DNA from 3 places in the Janthinobacterium sp. SUN128 genome. Region 3 is predicted to be linked to each of the others. Evidence: predicted binding sites of a transcription regulator. Region 3 holds the regulator's gene; each other region holds the start of a gene.

Evidence for each region. The regulator FNR, encoded in region 3, switches genes on or off when oxygen is low (the NO sensors DNR and NnrR bind a similar motif). The targets are predictions, from matches to a motif close to TTGATNNNNATCAA.
Region 1: O3297_RS18480 (universal stress protein) is a predicted target of FNR. The motif match lies at 2,090-2,103, and genes of this name have one in related genera.
Region 2: O3297_RS18245 (KamA family radical SAM protein) is a predicted target of FNR. The motif match lies at 3,596-3,609, and genes of this name have one in related genera.

Annotation. Positions count from the first base shown of each region.
Region 1 covers NZ_JAPWHY010000001.1:4,089,622-4,095,959, forward strand. The annotation lists gene O3297_RS18470 (MHYT domain-containing protein) at 1-945, shown strand, start outside; gene O3297_RS18475 (two-component system response regulator) at 942-1,955, shown strand; gene O3297_RS18480 (universal stress protein) at 2,268-3,104, shown strand; gene O3297_RS18485 (hypothetical protein) at 3,174-4,043, shown strand; gene O3297_RS18490 (NADP-dependent malic enzyme) at 4,097-6,338, opposite strand, start outside.
Region 2 covers NZ_JAPWHY010000001.1:4,036,548-4,042,885, forward strand. The annotation lists gene O3297_RS18235 (fumarylacetoacetate hydrolase family protein) at 1-794, opposite strand, end outside; gene O3297_RS18240 (nitrate/nitrite transporter) at 739-2,088, opposite strand; gene O3297_RS18245 (KamA family radical SAM protein) at 2,091-3,455, opposite strand; gene O3297_RS18250 (cache domain-containing protein) at 3,738-4,196, shown strand; gene O3297_RS18255 (methyl-accepting chemotaxis protein) at 4,265-5,959, shown strand; gene O3297_RS18260 (DNA-3-methyladenine glycosylase) at 5,956-6,338, opposite strand, start outside.
Region 3 covers NZ_JAPWHY010000006.1:151,024-157,361, forward strand. The annotation lists gene O3297_RS26755 (TOBE domain-containing protein) at 1-36, shown strand, start outside; gene O3297_RS26760 (response regulator) at 108-3,182, opposite strand; gene fnr (fumarate/nitrate reduction transcriptional regulator Fnr) at 3,432-4,190, shown strand; gene O3297_RS26770 (FixH family protein) at 4,194-4,718, opposite strand; gene ccoG (cytochrome c oxidase accessory protein CcoG) at 4,821-6,203, opposite strand; gene ccoP (cytochrome-c oxidase, cbb3-type subunit III) at 6,206-6,338, opposite strand, start outside.

The DNA of each region.
Region 1 (6,338 bases), on a different contig from region 3:
GGCCATACGGTGGTGACGGCCGGCGATGGCGCGCAAGCCTTGCAGCTGGCGCAGCAGGACGACTTCGACATTCTGCTGCTGGACTTGCAGATGCCGCGCATGGATGGCCTGGCCGCCACGCAAGCCATCCGTGCCGCCGCCCTGCGCGATGGCCGCCCGCGCGTGCCCGTGATCGCCATGACGGCCAGCGTGCTCGATGCGCACCGCAAGGCGGCGCGGGCGGCCGGCATGGACGGTTTCGCCACCAAGCCTGTCGAGTGGCAGGCGCTGTCGCAGGAAATCGCCCGCGTGCTGGGCCTGGCGGCAGAAGCGGGCGACGATGGCGGCGAACCGGCGGCGCCCGCTGGCGGACGGGTGCTGCACCACGCGGGCGCACTGCAGCGCTGGGCCGGCAACGACAGTGCCTACCACGCGGCGCTGGCCCGTTTCGCACGCGAGCATCCCCGCTTGCCGCCTGCCCTGCTGGCCGCCATCGAGGCGCGCGATCACGCGGCGCTCTTGCCGCAGAGTCACCAGCTGCGCGGCGTGGCAGCCAATCTCGGCCTGGAACAGCTGGCCGCCAGCCTGGCGGCGCTGGAGCAGTGCTGCGCCGGTCCCGCTCCCGCTCCCGCCACGGCCCAGCAGCTCGACGAGACCTTGGGCGCCCTGCTGACGCAATGGCCGGCGGCCCTGGCCGCCATCGCCCGGCTGGCGCCGCCTGCATTGCCGGCGGCAACGGCGGGGGCCATCGATGCGCCCGCCGCCCGGCAAGCGGCCAGTTCCCTGCTGCACGCCTTGCGGCGCGGCGAGCTCGATGACGCGGCGCAAGCACAGTTGCAGCACGCCATGGGCGCGCAAGCGGACGCGCTGGCGCCGCTGCGGCATGCCATCGACGATTTCGATTTCCCCCTCGCGCAGTCGCTCCTGCACGACTTGCTGCACACCTTCGCACCGGAGTCCCCATGAATGCACCCGCCAGGCCCGTGATTCTCGTCGTCGACGATGAGGCGGCCAATTTGCAATTGCTGCGCCAGATATTGCAGAACGACTACGCGCTGCTGTTCGCCAAGGATGGCGCGCGGGCACTGGAACTGGCGCAGCAGGAACGCCCGGCCCTGATCCTGCTCGACGTGATGATGCCGGGCATGAGCGGCCACGACGCCTGCCGCCAGCTGAAAGCCGCGCCACTGACGGCCGCCATTCCCGTCATTTTCGTCACGGCCCTGAACGACATGCGCGACGAACTCAGTGGTTTTGAAGCGGGCGCCGTCGATTACATCACCAAGCCGCTCAGTCCCGCCATCGTGCGCGCCCGCGTGCGCACGCACCTGTCGCTGGTGCGCATCGACGAGCTGAAGGAAACGCGGCTGCAGATCGTCCAGCGCCTGGGCCTGGCGGCCGAATACAAGGACAATGAAACGGGCCTGCACGTGATCCGCATGAGCCATTACGCGCGCCTGCTGGGCGTGGCCGCCGGCATGGACGAGACCGCCGCTGACGACCTGCTGCACGCGGCGCCCATGCACGACGTGGGCAAGATCGGTATCCCCGACCGCATCCTGCAAAAGCCGGGCAAGCTCGACGCGGATGAATGGGCCATCATGCAGACGCACGCGCGCATCGGCGGCGACATCATCGGCGAACATGCCGAAGGCGGCATGCTGGCGCTGGCGCGCGCCATCGCCCTGTCGCACCATGAAAAATGGGATGGCAGCGGCTACCCGAACGGCTTGGCGGGCGAAGCGATTCCCCTGGCGGGGCGCATCGTCGCCGTGGCCGACGTCTTCGACGCGCTCACCTCGGTGCGCCCGTACAAGCGCGCGTGGTCGGTACTGGACGCCGTGGGCTATCTGCAAGCGCAACAAGGCAGCCATTTCGATGCGCGGCTGGTCGGGCTGTTTGTGCAGGAACTGCCCGCCATCGACGCCATCCGGCTGCGCTGGGCAGAGAAAGAGGAACACCACGCGCCCTCTTGAAGAATGAACTCCCGCCACGGCCAGCGTTGTTGCGTCACACAGGGAAGTGCCGGACAGATGGCGCCGGCGCCGATGCAGACCACTGGAAAGGCAAGGAGTTCAATGCCATTATGGCTGGCGACGGGCCAAACATTTTGATGCACATCAAATGGATCCGCATTTCCTGGCTGTGGACTTGCGGATGGCCATGGCCCGTGTTTTTTTGACCCACATCAAGCCCAGCATAAGAAAACCGCCCGCCGGCAAGGCAATGCTGGACTTGCCCGTGTTGCCGTTCTAGCCTTGTTGCCATCCTGACTAGCGAATGACAACATGGCCTATAAATCCATCCTCGTCCACGCCGACCTGTCGCGCCATGCGCCGCAGCGCATCGCCATCGCGGCACGGCTGGCGCACGCGCACCAGGCGCACCTGATCGGCGCCGCCATGACGGGCCTGTCGCGCTTTTACGTGGAAAACAACCGCGGCATGCGCGGCAGCGCCGTGGCGGCGCAGATCAACGCCCTGCATGGGCAGGCGGAACAGGCCCTCGACCAGTTTGAAACGCTGGCGCGCCAGGCCGGCACCGTCTCGCTGGAACGGCGCCTGATCGAAGACGATGAGGATGGCGGCATGGCCGTCAGCGCCCGCTACAGCGACTTGACGGTGCTGAGCCAGCACGACGACAGCGAAGCGCTGCCCGGCGCCATGAGCGACCTGGTGCCCTACGTGATGCTGAACGCGGCCCGTCCCGTGCTGATCGTGCCGCGCAGCGGCAAGTTCACGCAGATCGACAACACCGTCGTGGTGGCCTGGGATGGCAGCATGGAAGCGACGCGCGCCATCGGCCACGCCCTGCCCCTCTTGCGCGCGGCGCGCCTGGTGGTGCTGGCCCTGCTGCACCCGCCGGCCGGCCATGCACAGCCGGCCCGCCATCCGGGCGCCGACATCGCCGCCTACCTGAGCCGCCATGGCGTGCCCGTCGAAGTGCGTCCGGCCATCGCCACGGGCGACATCGGCGCGGCGCTGCTGGCCATGGCCGCCGAAGTGCATGCGGACCTGCTGGTGATGGGCGGCTACGGCCACGCGCGCTTCCGCGAAATTTTACTCGGCGGCGTGACGGAAACGATCTTGCGCCAGATGACCTTGCCGGTGCTGATGGCGCACTGAAACCAAGCGCGCTCCATGTCGTTGCACAATGGGTATACTTGCCTGTTTATCCATATCAAAGCAATGTACATGAACCAACAACTCGTCAATTGGGGCAATAGCCTGGCGCCATTCGGCGGCGAACTGCTGTGGACCGCCCTGCCGTGGATGCTGCTGTGCAGCGCGGCCGGCTTCGTGCTGGCGCTCGGCATCTGCTACCAGCTGGCCAGAAAATGCCTGCTGGTGCGCCGTCCCCGCGCCTGGCATGTGGCCGCCAAGCTCAGCTATGTGCTGATCCTGCTCGCGCTGCCGCTCCTCGGTGCCGGCTTTGGCGCCGTGCACAGCGTGCACCGCGTGGTCAACCAGGCCCTCGAGCGCGACTTGCAGCCCGTGGTCGAAGCACAGATGCCGGCGCTGCGCGTCTACCTGGAACAGCAGGTCAAGCTGATCGCCCCAGGCCAGCCCATCAGCGTGCGCAGCCTGCTGGAACCATTCGTGCAAGGCATGTATTACCAGCCCACATCCAGCAGTTACTGGGAACGCAGCAAGGCGCGCTGGATCAATGAATTCATTCTGCGCCGCGGCAGCGTGCTGCTGACGCAGGTGCTGCAGGAACAGCTGATCGCCAGGGTCGGCCTGCTCGGCGAAGCGCTCAAGGGCGCCAACTTCCGTGGCCAGGCGACGGGCGAACTGGCCGCGCTGGGCACCGATCTGGCCGTGCGCCTGACCACCGACGTGGCGCGCCATGCCGACTTCAGCAAACTCGACAAGTCAGTGCCGATGATTTTCATCGACGCCATCAAACGGCAAGCCGGCGCCTATTTCAATTCGCTCAAGATCACGCTGGGCCTGTTCGCGCTGGCGGCGCTGCTGCTGGTATGGGGCGAGATCATGCTGTACCGCCATTACTACCTGCGCCGCCATCCGCCCGCCGCCGCCCTGCCCGTGCCGCCCATGTAAAAAAAGCCGCGCCTCCTTGCGGATGGCGCGGCTTTCAGACGGCAGCTAAAAGCTTAGGCTTTGCGTTGCGCTACCGCGTCAACGACGCACAGCGCCGTCATGTTGACGATACGGCGCACGGTGGCCGATGGCGTCAGGATGTGCACGGGCTTGGCGCAACCGAGCAGGATCGGACCCACGGCGATGCCGTTGCCGGCCGCCGTCTTCACCAGGTTGTAGGCGATGTTGGCCGATTCGATGTTCGGCATGACGAGCAGGTTGGCGTCGTTCTTCAGTGCCGAATTGGGCATGATTTTCTGACGCAGCTTGCTGTCCAGGGCCGTATCGCCGTGCATTTCGCCATCGATTTCCAGGTCCGGCGCGCGCTCTTTGATGATGGCCAGGGCGGCGCGCATCTTTTGCGCCGAAGCGCTGTCGCTGGAACCGAAATTCGAGTGCGACAGCAGGGCCGCGCGTGGCGACAGGCCGAAACGGGTCATCTCTTCGGCGGCCATGATGGTGATCTCGGCCAATTGCTCGGCGTCCGGGTTTTCATTGACGTGCGTGTCGACCATCACCAGCTGGCGTTCCGGCATGATCAGAACGTTCATGGCGGCATACACGTTGCTGCCGGCGCGCTTGCCCAGCACCTGGTCGATGTATTTCAGATGCAGCTGGGTGGTGCCGAAGGTGCCGCAGATCATGCCGTCGGCGTCGCCCTTGTGGATCATCATCGAACCGATCAGGGTGTGGCGGCGGCGCATTTCCAGCTTCGCGTATTCCTCGGTGACGCCCTTGCGGCTCGTCATCGCGTAATACGTGTTCCAGTAATCGCGATAGCGCTCGTCGAAGTCCGGGTTGATGACGTCGAAGTCGACGCCCTGCTTCAGGCGCAGGCCGAACTTCTGGATGCGCGCTTCGAGCACGGGCGGACGGCCGACCAGGATAGGACGCGCCAGTTTTTCATCGACCACCACTTGCACGGCGCGCAGCACGCGCTCTTCTTCGCCTTCGGCGTAGACGATGCGTTTGAGTTCGGCCGGCGTGGATTTGGCCATCAGGAACAGCGGCTTCATGAAGGTGCCGCTGCGGTAGACGAATTGCTGCAGGCTGTCCGCGTACGCTTGCAAGTCCTTGATCGGACGCGTGGCGACGCCGGAATCCTCGGCCGCCTTGGCCACCGCTGGCGCGATCTTGATCAGCAAACGCGGATCGAACGGCATCGGGATCAGGTATTCAGGACCGAACGACAGGTTGCTGATGCCGTAGGTGGTCGCGACGATGTCCGACTGCTCGGCATGCGCCAGGTCGGCGATCGCGTGCACGACGGCGATTTCCATTTCGCGCGTGATCGTCGTCGCGCCGCAATCGAGGGCGCCGCGGAAGATGTACGGGAAGCACAGCACGTTGTTGACCTGGTTCGGATAATCCGAACGGCCCGTGGCGATGATGGCGTCGCTGCGCACGGCCTTGACTTCTTCCGGCAGGATTTCCGGGTTCGGGTTGGCCAGCGCCAGGATCAATGGATTCGGCGCCATCTTGCGCACCATGTCCTGTTTCAGCACGCCGCCGGCGGAGACGCCGAGGAAAATGTCGGCATCCGGGATGATCTCGCCCAGGGTGCGCAGCGGCGTATCTTGCGCGAAGCGTTCCTTGTCCGGGTCCATCAGTTCCGTGCGGCCCTTGTAGACGACGCCGGCCAGGTCGGTGACGTAGATATTTTTCAGCGGGAAGCCCAGATCGACGATCAGGTCCAGGCAGGCCAGCGCCGCGGCGCCAGCGCCCGACACGACCAGTTTGCAATCTTCGATTTTCTTGCCGACGGCTTTCAAGCCGTTCAGGATGGCCGCGCCGACGATGATGGCGGTGCCGTGCTGGTCGTCATGGAAGACGGGAATCTTCATGCGGTCGCGCAGCTGGCGTTCGATGTAGAAGCACTCGGGGGCCTTGATGTCTTCCAGGTTCACGCCGCCGAAGGTCGGTTCCAGCGAAGCGATGATATCGACCAGCTTGTCCGGGTCCATCTCGTTGATTTCGATGTCGAAGACGTCGATGCCGGCGAATTTCTTGAACAGCACGCCCTTGCCTTCCATCACCGGCTTGGCGGCCAGCGGGCCGATATTGCCCAGTCCCAGCACGGCCGTGCCGTTGGTGATGACGGCCACCAGGTTGCCGCGCGCCGTATATTTATAGGCATTCGCCGGATCGATGACGATTTCTTCGCACGGTGCCGCCACGCCTGGCGAGTAGGCCAGTGCCAGGTCGCGCTGATTGGTCAGTTGTTTGGTGGGCGTCACGCTGATTTTGCCGGGGCGC
Region 2 (6,338 bases), on a different contig from region 3:
AGGCGCATGCTGTCGCCCTTCTTCAGGAAGCGCTGCGGCTTGCGGCCCTGGCCCACGCCCGGCGGCGTACCCGTGGCGATGACGTCTCCCGGTTCCAGGGTCATGAATTGCGACAGGTAGCTGACGATCTGCGCCACCGTGAAGATCATGGTTTGCGTATTGCCCGTCTGCATGCGCTTGCCGTTGACTTCCAGGTACAGGTCCAGATCCTGCTCATCGATGACTTCATCGCGCGTCACCAGCCACGGGCCGACGGGGCCGAAGGTGTCGCAGCCCTTGCCTTTGTCCCACTGGCCGCCCCGCTCCAGCTGGAATGAGCGCTCGGAAATGTCGTTGACGACGCAGTAACCGGCCACGTATTTCAGGGCATCCTCTTCGCTCACGTATTGCGCGCGCGTGCCGATGATCACGCCCAGTTCCACTTCCCAGTCCGTCTTTTTCGAGCCTTTTGGCAGCACGACATTGTCATCCGGGCCATTCAGGCAAGTAATGGCCTTCATGAAGACGATGGGTTCGGCCGGGATAGCCATGCCGGACTCGGCCGCGTGATCCGCGTAATTGAGGCCGATGCCGATGAACTTGCCGACTTTCGCCAGCGGCACGCCGAAGCGTGGATTGCCGCGCACCAGGGGCAGCGTCTTTTCGTCCAGCTTGGCCAGCTTGCGCAGTGCCTTGTCGGACAGTTGTGCGCCGTCAATATCGGCAATCACGCCGGACAGGTCGCGCAGTTTGCCTTCTTCATCGATCAGGCCCGGTTTTTCCTTGCCTGGACGTCCATAACGAACGAGTTTCATAGTCTTCCTTGGAGTTGATCATTGCCGCTGTGCAGGCTGCCATTTTACCGGATGGTCCGGCACGCCTGTAGCGGTGAATGAAAAACATCGCAAGTCCAGGCAGTTGCAAGGCCGCCAGCACGCCAAACGCCGCCTGGTAAGCCTGCGGCGGATACTGCTGCTGGCTGTTCAGTGGCCAGCAGCCGAGGATCAAGCCAAAGCCCGCCTGCACCAGGAAGGCGCCCGTGAAAATGAGCAAATTGAGGCAAGTGGCCGCCCTGCCCGTCAAGCTGGCCGGCATGCTTTGCGCGACGATCGCATACTCGAGCCCTGTCACCGTGCCCAGCAGGGTAAACAGCACGGATAGCAAAGGCAGGCTGGGCAGCACATTGCATGCCATCGCCACTTGCACGGCGACAAACAGGACGATGCCCACGCCCGCCACCTGCATGGGTGCAATACCGCGCCGCCCCGCCCATTCCGTCAGCATGCCCATGCCGATGGCGCCGAAGATGACGGCCGCCATGCCGAGGTACAACAGATATGCCACGCTGTCATCGGACATGCCGCCCACGTCGGCCAGCCAGCGCCCCACCCACAAGCCTTGCACGCCAAAGAACACCGTGTGCGGCAACAGGACCAGCGCAATGGTGCGGCGAAAACCCGGATCACGGTAGACACTCCACACGCTCACTTTGCCGACCTGGTTCATGGCCGCGACGGACGCAGGCAGGGCCGGCGACAGCAGGCGGATCAGCAAGCCGATGGCCAGCGCCGCCAGCGCCAAGCCCAGGAAAACGCCGCGCCAGTCCGTGTAGTGCAGGGCCAGCTTGACGGGCATGGTGGCCGTGGCCGCGCCCAGGCCCCCCACGGCGATCAGGTAGCCATGCACGGAAGGCAGACGCGATGGCGCGATGGCGCACGAGATCGCCTTCACGGCCGCCATGAAACAGCCGCCCAGGCCCGCCCCCATCAGGGCGCGCGCCCACATCAGCTCGGCAAAGCTGTGGCCCCGGCTGAACAGCCACACGCCCAGGGCGGCCAGCGCCAGCAGCCACAGTTGCACCGTGCGGGGGCCGTAGCGGTCTAGCGCCATGCCAACTGGCAATTGCACCAGAGCAAAGGCAAGAAAAAAGGCGCTGGTCAGCAGGCCCAGCTGGGCTGGCGTCAGGACGATGGCGCCCAGCAACTCGGCCGTCAGCACGGCATTGACGCCGCGCAACAGGCACGACAGGTAGTGCCCGAGCGCGAACGGCAGGAACACGAGGCAAAACACGGCCACGCCGGAACGGGAAGAGCCGCCGGCGCCGTGCATGCTCAGGCGGCCTGCGCCAGGCGGATGATTTTATGCGGCACGTGCGGCACGGGTTCATCCGTTTCAAAGAAGAATTTCTCCTGGCCAAAGGCCGGCTTCAAATCGTCCATCCACGTCGCTTCCGCATCGAACTTGGCATAAAACGGCCGGCGCACCCAGTCCGGGTTGCGCGCCTGCAAAAATTGCAGGGCAAACAGTTTTTCGCCATGGATGGTGACGATGCCGTCGATCACGATCTTGCCGGGAAACGCACTCATGGAAGGCCCGCGCACCGTGCGCGACAGGCCGGACACCATCTGGTAGGCGGCCTGGAAAATCTCGTGCGCCTTCGCCAGGGGCAACTCGAAATAGGCGCGCGGGCCCGTGTCCCGTTCGACAAACATGTAATACGGAATTGCCCCCAGGCGCGTGCCCGTCTGCCACAACTCGGCCCAGCTTGCCGGATCTTCATTGATGTGGCGGATCAGCGGCCCCTGCATGCGCAAGGTGGCCCCCGTGGAGACGATGCGTTTCACGGCTTGCTGGGCGATGTCCTGGCGCAACTCGACGGCATGGCTGTAATGGCCCATCACGGCCAGGTTCTTGCCCGCCTTGACGATGCGCTCGAACAGGCGCATCAAGTCGTCCGCATCGCGGTCCGACACGAAGCGCTGCGGCCAATACGCCACCGCCTTGGTGCCGATGCGAATGTTCTGGATGTGTTCCAGGCCCGGCGCCAGCAGCGGCTCCAGGTAGGCGGCCAGTTGCCGCGTATTCATGATCATCGGGTCGCCGCCCGTGATCAGCACGTCCGTCACTTCCGGATGCAGTTGCAGGTAGGCGGCCAGCTCATGCGACTCGCGCGCATCGAACTTCATGTCGTCCATGCCGACGAACTGGGGCCAGCGGAAGCAGAAGGTGCAATACGCGTGGCACGTCTGTCCCGCGCTGGGAAAAAACAGCACCGTTTGCGCATATTTATGCTGCAAGCCGCGCACGGGCGCATCGTTGACCCGGGGCACGTTGTGCGTCATCTGGCCGGCCGGATGGGGATTCATGCCCAGGCGCAAACCATGCACGTAGGCATCGATGGCGGCCTTGTCGCGCTGCACCAGCACCAGCTCGCGCAAGTGCGCGTACTGCTCGGGCGGCAGCATGTCGCGGTGGGGAAAGACGAGGCGATAGATGGGATCGTCCGGGATGTTGTTCCAGTCGATCAACTGATCGAGCACATAGGCATTGGTGCGAAACGGCAAGACGTGCGACACCACTTGCACGGCTTCGCGCTGCTCTTCCGGCAGCCATTCCCACTGCCGCGCCTGTTGAATGGTGTGCCGCGTATACGGCTTGAACTTGGGTGAAAACGGCTCGGTAATGGGTGCGGACACGATCTGCTCCTTGCCTGTAAATAGCGATAACTTTCATGAAACCAGCCCCATATCGGCCAATTCCAGCTTCTTCCTCCCCCATGCCCGGCCAGCTCGGCATGCTGTGAAAGTCATCATAGTTCTTGCTGCCTGGAACCAAATTGCTACATATCAACAAGCCGTCGATACGTTGCATGCTGCCGACAAGCAACACCGTAGTTTGTTCCATCGCAATTTGATGGGACCGCCGGCGACGTAAATTACGACTTGGCAACACATCCCTCGATACCACAAGGAGCTTTCATGAAACGCTTATTCACGGGTAGCCTGCTGTGCCTGGCATTTGCCGGCGGCAGCGTCAGCGCCGCGGTCGAACCAACGGAAAAAGACGCCATCGCCATGGCCGAACGGGGCGCCGCCTTCATGAAGGCGCATGGCAAGGAAGAAATGATGAAGAAAATCACGGCGAAAGACCCGGACTTCGTGCAGGGCTCGCTGTATGTGGACATGCGCGACATCAAGACGGGCATCGTGCTGGCCCACCCCATCAATCCTTCCATCGTGGGCAAGGATTTGACGGATGTCCCTGACGCGAATGGTAAGAAATATCGCCGTGAAATCATCGAGCTGGCGCAAAAGCAGGGCAAGGGCTGGGTCGACTACCAGTACAAGAATCCCACCAGCGGCAAGATCGAGCCGAAGACCACGTACATCCTGCGCGTCAATGACGTGGTGCTGGAAGCGGGGATCTACAAGAAATAGGGCAAGGGCGGCGCGCACGCACGCCGCGCGCCGCCTGCGGTTGGAACAGCCATAGCCAGGAGTCAAGCATGCTCAATCGATTACGCATCGGACCAAAATTATTGCTGGCGCCCACCCTGGTCCTGCTGCTGCTGATACTCAGCTCGACCGGCGCCTGGTATGGCATGGTGCGGCAAAATGCCTCGCTGGAAAACATGGTACGGGTACGCATCACGCATTTGAAGGCGGCGGCCGACGTACTAGGCGAGGCCAGGCATGTGCACGGCAATATGTACCAGTTGCTGTCGTGGACGAATGGCAGCTTCGCCAAGGCCCGCCTCGATACGCTGGAGCAACAGATCAAGGCGCGCCACGCGGCCATCGGCACCCAGCTGGGCACGCTGCGCGCCACGGCCACGGGCGCCGAACGCACCCTGGTCGATGCGGCCATCACGGCCCTGGCCGGCTATCGCAAGGCGGTGCTGGAAACCATGGAAATGGCGCAGATGGATCAGTCGATCGCCACCAATTCCATGCTCAAGGCAGAAACCCAATTCGTCCAGTTCAATACGCAGCTGACACAACTGTCCGCCCTGGAAACGACGCTCAGCAGCCAGGCCCATGCGACGGCCAGCGCCGAGTTTCGCACCTTGGGCTGGAGCCTGCTGTTGACGGTGCTGCTGTCGATCCTCGTCTCCATCGTGGTGACCATGCTGGTACGGCGCGCCATGCTGGTGGAAATCCGCGGCATTGCCGACGCCGTGCAAGACCTGGCGGCGGGCAAGCTGATGGCCGGCGCCCCCAAGCAGGGCAATGACGAAATCGCCGCCACGTCGCGCGTGCTGGACCAGACCATCGCCCACCTGAACCAGACCTTGCGCACCATCATGGGCGCCGTGCAATCGATCGACACGGCCTCGCGCGAAATTGCCACCGGCAATCTGGATCTGTCGGCGCGCACGGAAATGCAGGCCAGTTCGCTGGAAGAAACGTCGAGCGCCATGGAAACGCTGACGCAAGCCGTGAATGACAACGCCGACAACGCCCAGCTAGCCTGCGAGCTGGCGGGGCAAGCATCGACCCTGGCCGTGCAAGGGGGCGCGTCGATGCAGCAAGCCGTGACGACGATGGCGACAATACGCGCCAATTCGCGCCAGATCGTGGACATTATCGGCGTGATCGATGGTATTTCCTTCCAGACCAATATCCTCGCGCTGAATGCGGCGGTAGAGGCCGCGCGCGCGGGAGAGCAAGGCCGCGGCTTTGCCGTGGTGGCGTCCGAAGTGCGCACCCTGGCGCAGCGCTCGGCCCAGGCGGCCAAGGAAATCAAGACCCTGATCGCCACCTCGGTCACTACCATCGATGGCGGCAGCGTAGCCGTGCAGCAGGCGGGCGATAGCATGGACGCCATCGTTGCCTCGGTGCAGCAAGTCAACGAGATCATCCAGCGCGTGAAACAGGCCAGCGCCGAGCAGGCTTCTGGCATCACGGAAGTGAATCAGGCCGTCGCGCAAATGGATGACGTCACCCAGCAAAATGCGGCCCTGGTGGAGCAGGCGGCAGCGGCGGCGGCCAGTTTGCAGGACCAGGCCGTCAAATTGTCGGCGGCCGTGGCCGTGTTCACCCTGGACGAGCGCCCGGCCGCGCCGAGCGGCCATGCCGAAGAAGAAGCGTTCCGGCAACCGGCCAGTGCGCAACAGGAGCGGCGCGCACTGCATAGCCCGCTACGCGGCATGCCCGGCCTACGTACCGCCAAGGATGCATCGCGGCGCCAGCGCAGCTAGATGGCAGGCGCGCGCATCGGCTTACTCAAGTAGGGCGAACCGGCCAGCACGAAACGCCACGGCGTCTCCATCGCCTTGGAAATGCCGATACGCGAGCCCGCCTGCACCGTCACCTCTTCTTCGCGTGCCAGCAGCATGAACGGCGGGGCATCGAGCGCCAGCCGGTTATGCATATGCGTGACACCGAGCGCCTGGCACACCTTGCCCGGCCCCGAGCACAACAGCCGCGCATCCTCGACGCCGCGCCGCTCGCGCATGGCATCGAGTCCCGCCACGGGTTCAATCGCGCGTATCAGCACGCCCGCCCCATGCCCCGCTTCGCGGCACACGAAATTCAGGCACCAGTGGATGCCGTACGAGCGGTAGACATAGGCGTGCG
Region 3 (6,338 bases):
AAGGCATCCAGCGTGATCCTGGGTGTGCCCGCCTAAACCCAAAGCAAGGACTGGGGTCGTACCCTGAGGGTACGACCCCGGCCTTTATCTCTTGGGTTCAAACGAGCTTAATCCTTCAGCCTGGACAACCAATCCGTCGCCGCCGCCAGCGCCTGCTCCAGTTCCTGCGCCGTGTGCGCCAGCAGCGCCGGCACCTCGTCCAGGCGGCCCGCGTCGATGGCTTCCTCGGTGGCGAACGCGGCGCGGATCAGGCGTTTCGTGCCCAGGGTGCCCACGGAGCCGCGCACGCCGTGCAGGATGCGCGCCACGTCGCTGTGGCGGCCCGATTGCAACGCTGTTTCGGCGTCGCGCACGGGCGTCATGCCCTTGTTCAGCGCGTCTTCCACCATGCGCCGCAGCACGCCGCGCCCCTTCGCATCGCGTCCCATCACGCGCATCAGCGGCGCCATGGAAAACACTTCTTCATCGGCGACGCGTACCGGCTCGGCCGCCTGTACTTGCGGACGCTTGGGCAGGTGGCGCAGGATGACTTCCATCATCTCTTCCACCACCACGGGCTTGGCGATGAAGTCGCTGATGCCGGCCGTCATGCAGCGCTCGCGCTCGGACGCCAGCACGCCGGCCGTCATGGCGATCACGGGCAGGTTCAGGCGCAGTTCCGTGCGGATGATGTGGGTGGCGCTGAAACCGTCCATGACGGGCATCTGCATGTCCATCAGCACGATGTCGTAGCGCAGCGCTTCCGTGCGCAGCCGTTCCACGGCTTGCAAGCCATCGCCCACCACGTCCAGGGTGGCGCCCATGTGTTCGAGGATGCCGCGCGCCACGGCCTGGTTCAAATGATTGTCTTCCACCAGCAGGAAATGCACGCCGGCCAGTTCCGTGCCCAGCGGCTGGTGCAGGATGCGCTGCTCGCCGTCGTCATTCTTGGCGATCAGCGCCTGGTGCAGGGCATCGAACAGGCTGGAGCCCGTGATCGGCTTCATCAGCACGACATCGGCCTCGGCCGCGCTGGAGATTTCCTCCAGGTGGTTGCGGGCGAAGGCGTTGACCATCACCACGATGGGCTGGCGCTGGCCGCTGGCCGCCTGGCGGATGGCCTTGGCCGTGGCCAGTCCGTCCATCACGGGCATGTGCCAGTCGGCCAGCACCACGTCGTACGGCTGCTGCTGCGCCAGGCGTTCGCGGTACAGTTCGATGGCGGCAAAGCCGGAGTCCACTTCGTCGGCCAGCCAGCCCCACGCCTCGATCAGCTTGACGATCAGTTCGCGCGTGGTGCGGTTGTCGTCGGCCACCAGCAGGCGCAGCTGGCCCAGGGCCGGCGTGCGCCGCGTTTCGGCCGGCTGCGCCAGCATCTCGAAGGGCACGCTGAACCAGAAGCGGCTGCCCTTGCCTTCGCTGCTGGCGACGGCGATGTCGCCGCCCATCATGTGGATCAGCTGCTTGCTGATGGCCAGGCCCAGGCCCGTGCCGCCGAAGCGCCGCGTGATGCTCTGGTCGCCCTGCGAAAACGCGGCAAACAGCTGCTGTTGCTGCAGTTCCGTCATGCCGATGCCCGTGTCGCGCACCTCGAAGCGCAGCCAGGCGCGCCCGTTTTCGCTCTCGGCCAGGCTGACGGCCACCACCACTTCGCCGCTCTCGGTAAACTTGATGGCGTTGCCGGCCAGGTTGACGAGAATTTGCTGCAGGCGCTGGGCGTCGCCCACGAGGCGCCGCGGTACGTCGGGCTCGACGGCGATGGCCAGTTCCAGCTCCTTTTCGCCCGCATTCATCGTCATCGTCGTGGCCAGGGTATTCATGACTTCATCGAGGTCGAATTCGACGGGTGACAATTCCATGCGGCGCGCCTCGATCTTCGAATAGTCGAGCACATCGTTGAGGATGCCCAGCAGCGACTGGCCCGCCACTCTGACCATGGTCAGGTACTTGCGCTGTTCCGTGTCGAGCCTGGTATTGCCCAGCAAATACACCATGCCCAGCACGGCATTGAGGGGCGTGCGGATTTCATGGCTCATGTTGGCCACGAAATCGCTCTTTGCGCGGTTGGCCGCCTCGGCCCGGTCGCGTTCCTGCTCCAGCTCCGCCGCGCGCGCTTCGAGTTCCTGCTGCAGGCGGTCGCGTTCGCTCATCAGGCCATTGAACGCTTCCGTCAGTTCGCCGATCTCGTCGCGCTGCTGTACCGGCACGGGGGTGAAACGGCTGCCGCTGGTGCGCAGGGCCAGCAGGGTGTCGCGCAGGCGCACCAGCGGCGACAGCAGGCGTACGGTGACCAAGCCCAGAACAAAGGCGGCCAGCAGCGAAGCGAGGATGCTCCACAGCACCAGCCGGTACAGTACGCCATCGAACGGTTCGAAGGCATCCTCGACGGGCAGCGAGGCGGCCAGCAGCCAGTTCACGGATTTCAGGCGCTTGAAGCTGTTGACGGCCGTGATGCCGCGGCTGTTGGTGCTGACCATGCTGCCTTCGCCATCCTCCTTCAGCAGCTGGGTGGTCGTCAGGTTGGCGTTCGGCTTGCGCGGCTGCAGCAAACGGCTGGTATCGGGGTGCAGCACATAGCGCGGCACGGCGCCGCGCGTGAGGATGAAGTAATAGCCGCTCTTGCCGATCTTTTCCGAGCGCAGGCGGCCCAGCAGATTGTCCTTGTACAGGCGCAGCACGCCGATCACCACGCCGGCCACCTGGCCATCGGCGGCCAGCACGGGCGCCACCATCTGCACGATGGGCATGCCGCTCGACTTGCCCAGCATCGGCTCGGTAATCATGGGCTGGCGCGTGCGCAGGACGGTCTGGAAATACTCGCGCTCGGCGACGTTGATGCCGGCGCGCCCCGTCACTTCCGGCATGTCGGCCACGATGGCGCCATGCGCGTCGAGCACCAGCACGTCGTCGAACAGCACCAGCATCGAGCGGCGCGCATAGTATTCGCGCAGTTTGGCGGGCTGGGCGATCAATTCCGGCGGCTGCTGCCTGGCCGTCAGGGTGACAATCTGCAGCAGCATGCCCAGCTTGTCGTCGAGCTCGGCAGCGGTGCGGCTGATCAGGGATGACTGCTGGCTCAGCAGTACTCGGGTGAAGTCGTCGCGCATGTGCTGCACCTGGATCATGGTGACCAGCGCGATCATGGCGATCGAGGTCAGGCTGGTGGCCAGCGCGACTTTTGCTTTAATGCCGAGAGGCTTCATGATTTCCTTTTCAGTGCCGGGCGGCACAGGCGGCAGATAATGCTGTCAGGAATTTTCCTATCAATACCCCAGCTTGGCAAGCGCCGCCGCGCAAATTGCCCGCCCCGTATGGGCTTTTGACGATGTTGCCATATAATTAAAGGCTGGACGTCGTTTATTCGCCGAATTTACGGTGAAATTGGCATACGGCAACCCTGTATGCAGCTGTATGCAGTAAACTTGTTGTTGCATTTTCTAAAAGGTACCGACATGACTGAAGCGCTACTCACTCCCACCTTGCCCACCGTGAACGTGGAGGCGTTGCGTGCACGATGCTCGACCTGCAGCATGCATCAATTGTGCCTGCCGATGGGCCTTGATGTGGGCGACATGGATAGGCTGGACCAGATCATCGGCCGCCGCCGCAAGATCGTGCGCGGGGCCTCGCTGTTCCGCATCGGCGACTCGTTCCAGAACCTGTACGCGATCCGCCTCGGGCACTTCAAGACCTACCAGATCAATCCGGGTGGCGAAGAGCAGGTGACGGGTTTCCAGATGGCCGGTGAACTGCTGGGCATGGATGCCATCAGCGCCGACCGCCACCACTGTAATGCGGTGGCGCTGGAAGACAGTGAAGTGTGTGAAATTCCGTTTTCCAGCCTGGAACAATTGCTGGGCAATATGCCGACCCTGCTGCGTCATTTCCACCGCATGATGAGCCAGGAAATCACGCGCGAGCAAAGCGTCATGCTATTGCTGGGCAATATGCAGGCGACCCAGCGTTTTGCCGCCTTCATCGTCAACCTGGCGTCGCGCTATGAAGCACGCGGCTATTCGGGCAGCAATTTCCAGCTGCGCATGTCGCGCGAGGAAATCGGCAACTATCTGGGCCTGACCATCGAAAGCGTCAGCCGTTTATTGTCGAAATTCAAGAAGGAAGGCTGGCTGCGCGTCTCGAACCGCGAGATCGAAATCCTGCAGCCGGCCAAGTTGAAAGCCATTACGGCCGGCACGGACGTCTGCAAATAAGACTTACAGTTCTTCATCCGCGTGCAGCGCGATGCTGCGTTGCAGGGGCCAGGTCCAGATGCCGGACAGGCGCCACTCGCGTTTGTCGTTTTCCACCAGCACTTGCCAGCGGCTGCGCTCGAGCATCGGCAGTGCTACGGAAAAATTGCCGGCCGCATCGGGCTGCACCAGCAGCTTGATATCCTTTTCCGGCAGGGTCGCATGCGCCAGGTGCAGCTGCAGCGGCGCCTGATAAGCCTTGCCGAAGCTGTGCACGGAACCACTGAGGCGCGCTGCAGCCACGTCATATGACAGGCGCGTATCCATGGCCAGGTCGCTGGCGATCGTGTCGCGCTTCAAATCCTGGTTGATCGCCTTGCCCTGCTTGTAATAATCGCCCACCACCAGCGCATCGGGCTGCGTAAACGCGATATAGCCCATGAAGCTGCCGACGACCACGGACAGGCCGGGACCGATCATCAGCAGCCATGGCCAGCGATGCTTGTACCACGGTGCAACGGGGGGTTGCAGTTTCAGACTGTCGGACATGGTGTTTCTCCTGTTTGATCAGCCAGTCCCCGCATGGGGACCGGCCTTCCTGCAACTTCGTGGCGGCGGCGAGGGCACCCGGTCCCCGTCCGCCTTTCCTTGTTAACGCGGCACGATGAATACCGCGCTTTCACGCACATGCAGCGATGGATCGTCCAGCGATTGCAATTCGATCGCAATCTTGTTCGAGCCCTTCTCGCCGACGCCGTGCGGCACGCGCAGGCGGATCGGCCAGCCCAGCGTTTCCGTCGGCTGCAAGGTCACTTCTTCGCGCGTCAGCAAGGTCAGGCCCGGCAAGCCGGAAGCGCTGATTTTAAAATGCTGGCTTTGCTCGGACGTATTCATGATCTGCAGGCGGTAGACGTTTTCGATCATGCCGTCCTCCACTTCGCGTCCCATCGAACCGCGGTCGCGGATCACGTCCATTTTCAGGGGCGTGCGCAGGGCCAGCGACGTACACACGGCGATGATGATCAGGGCCAGGATGGAAGTGTAGATCAGGACGCGCGGGCGCATGGCGCGTTGGCGTATCTGCTTCGAATTGAAGTTGTTTTCCATCGCATGGTCGGTGCTGTAGCGTATCAGGCCACGCGGCCGCTCGACCTTGTCCATCACGCTGTTGCAGGCATCGACGCAGGCGGCGCAGCCGATGCATTCATACTGCAGGCCGTTGCGGATATCGATGCCGGTCGGACACACCTGCACGCACAGGGTACAGTCGATGCAATCGCCCAGCTTGTCGTTGTTGCCGGCCTTCTTGCTCATGGCGCCACGCGGTTCGCCGCGCTTGGCATCGTAGGTGATGATCAGCGTGTCCTGGTCGAACATGGCGCTCTGGAAGCGCGCGTAGGGGCACATGTATTTGCACACCTGCTCGCGCAGCCAGCCCGCGTTGCCGTAGGTTGCCAGGCTGTAGAACAAGACCCAGAACCATTCCCAGGGACCGAAATTGAGGGTGGTCACCGACTGCGCCAGTTCCTTGATCGGCGTGAAGTAGCCGACAAAGGTAAAGCCCGTCCACAGGGCGATGGCGCCCCATACCAGGTGCTTGGCCGTCTTCTTGAATGCCTTGCGCACGGAGGGGCCCTGCTTGTCGAGGGCCATGCGCGCGCTGCGCGTGCCCTCGATGCGGCGTTCGACCCACAGGAAAATTTCCGTGTATACCGTTTGCGGGCAGGAGAACCCGCACCACACCCGCCCGGCAATGGCCGTGACGAGGAACAACAAATACGCACAGATGATCAGCAGGGCCGCCAGATAGATGAAATCCTGGGGCCACAGCACGACGCCGAAAATGTAGAACTTGCGCGTGGTCAAATCGAACAGCAGGGCTTGCCTGCCATTCCAGGTCAACCACGGCAAGCCGTAGAACGCCAGCTGGGTAAGCCATACGCATACCCATCGCCAGGTAGCGTAGCGTCCTTTGGCCTCGCGAGGGTAGATTTGCTCGCGGGCCGCATACATCTTGATGACTTGAGGTTCCATTTTTACTTCGCGGGTGCCTGCGGATTCGACAGGCTCCAGACATACGCCGACAGCACGTGTACCTTGGATTCGCCGAGGAAATCGCTGAAGGCCGGCATGGTGTTGCTGCGTCCCTTGCGTACGGTTTCCATGATG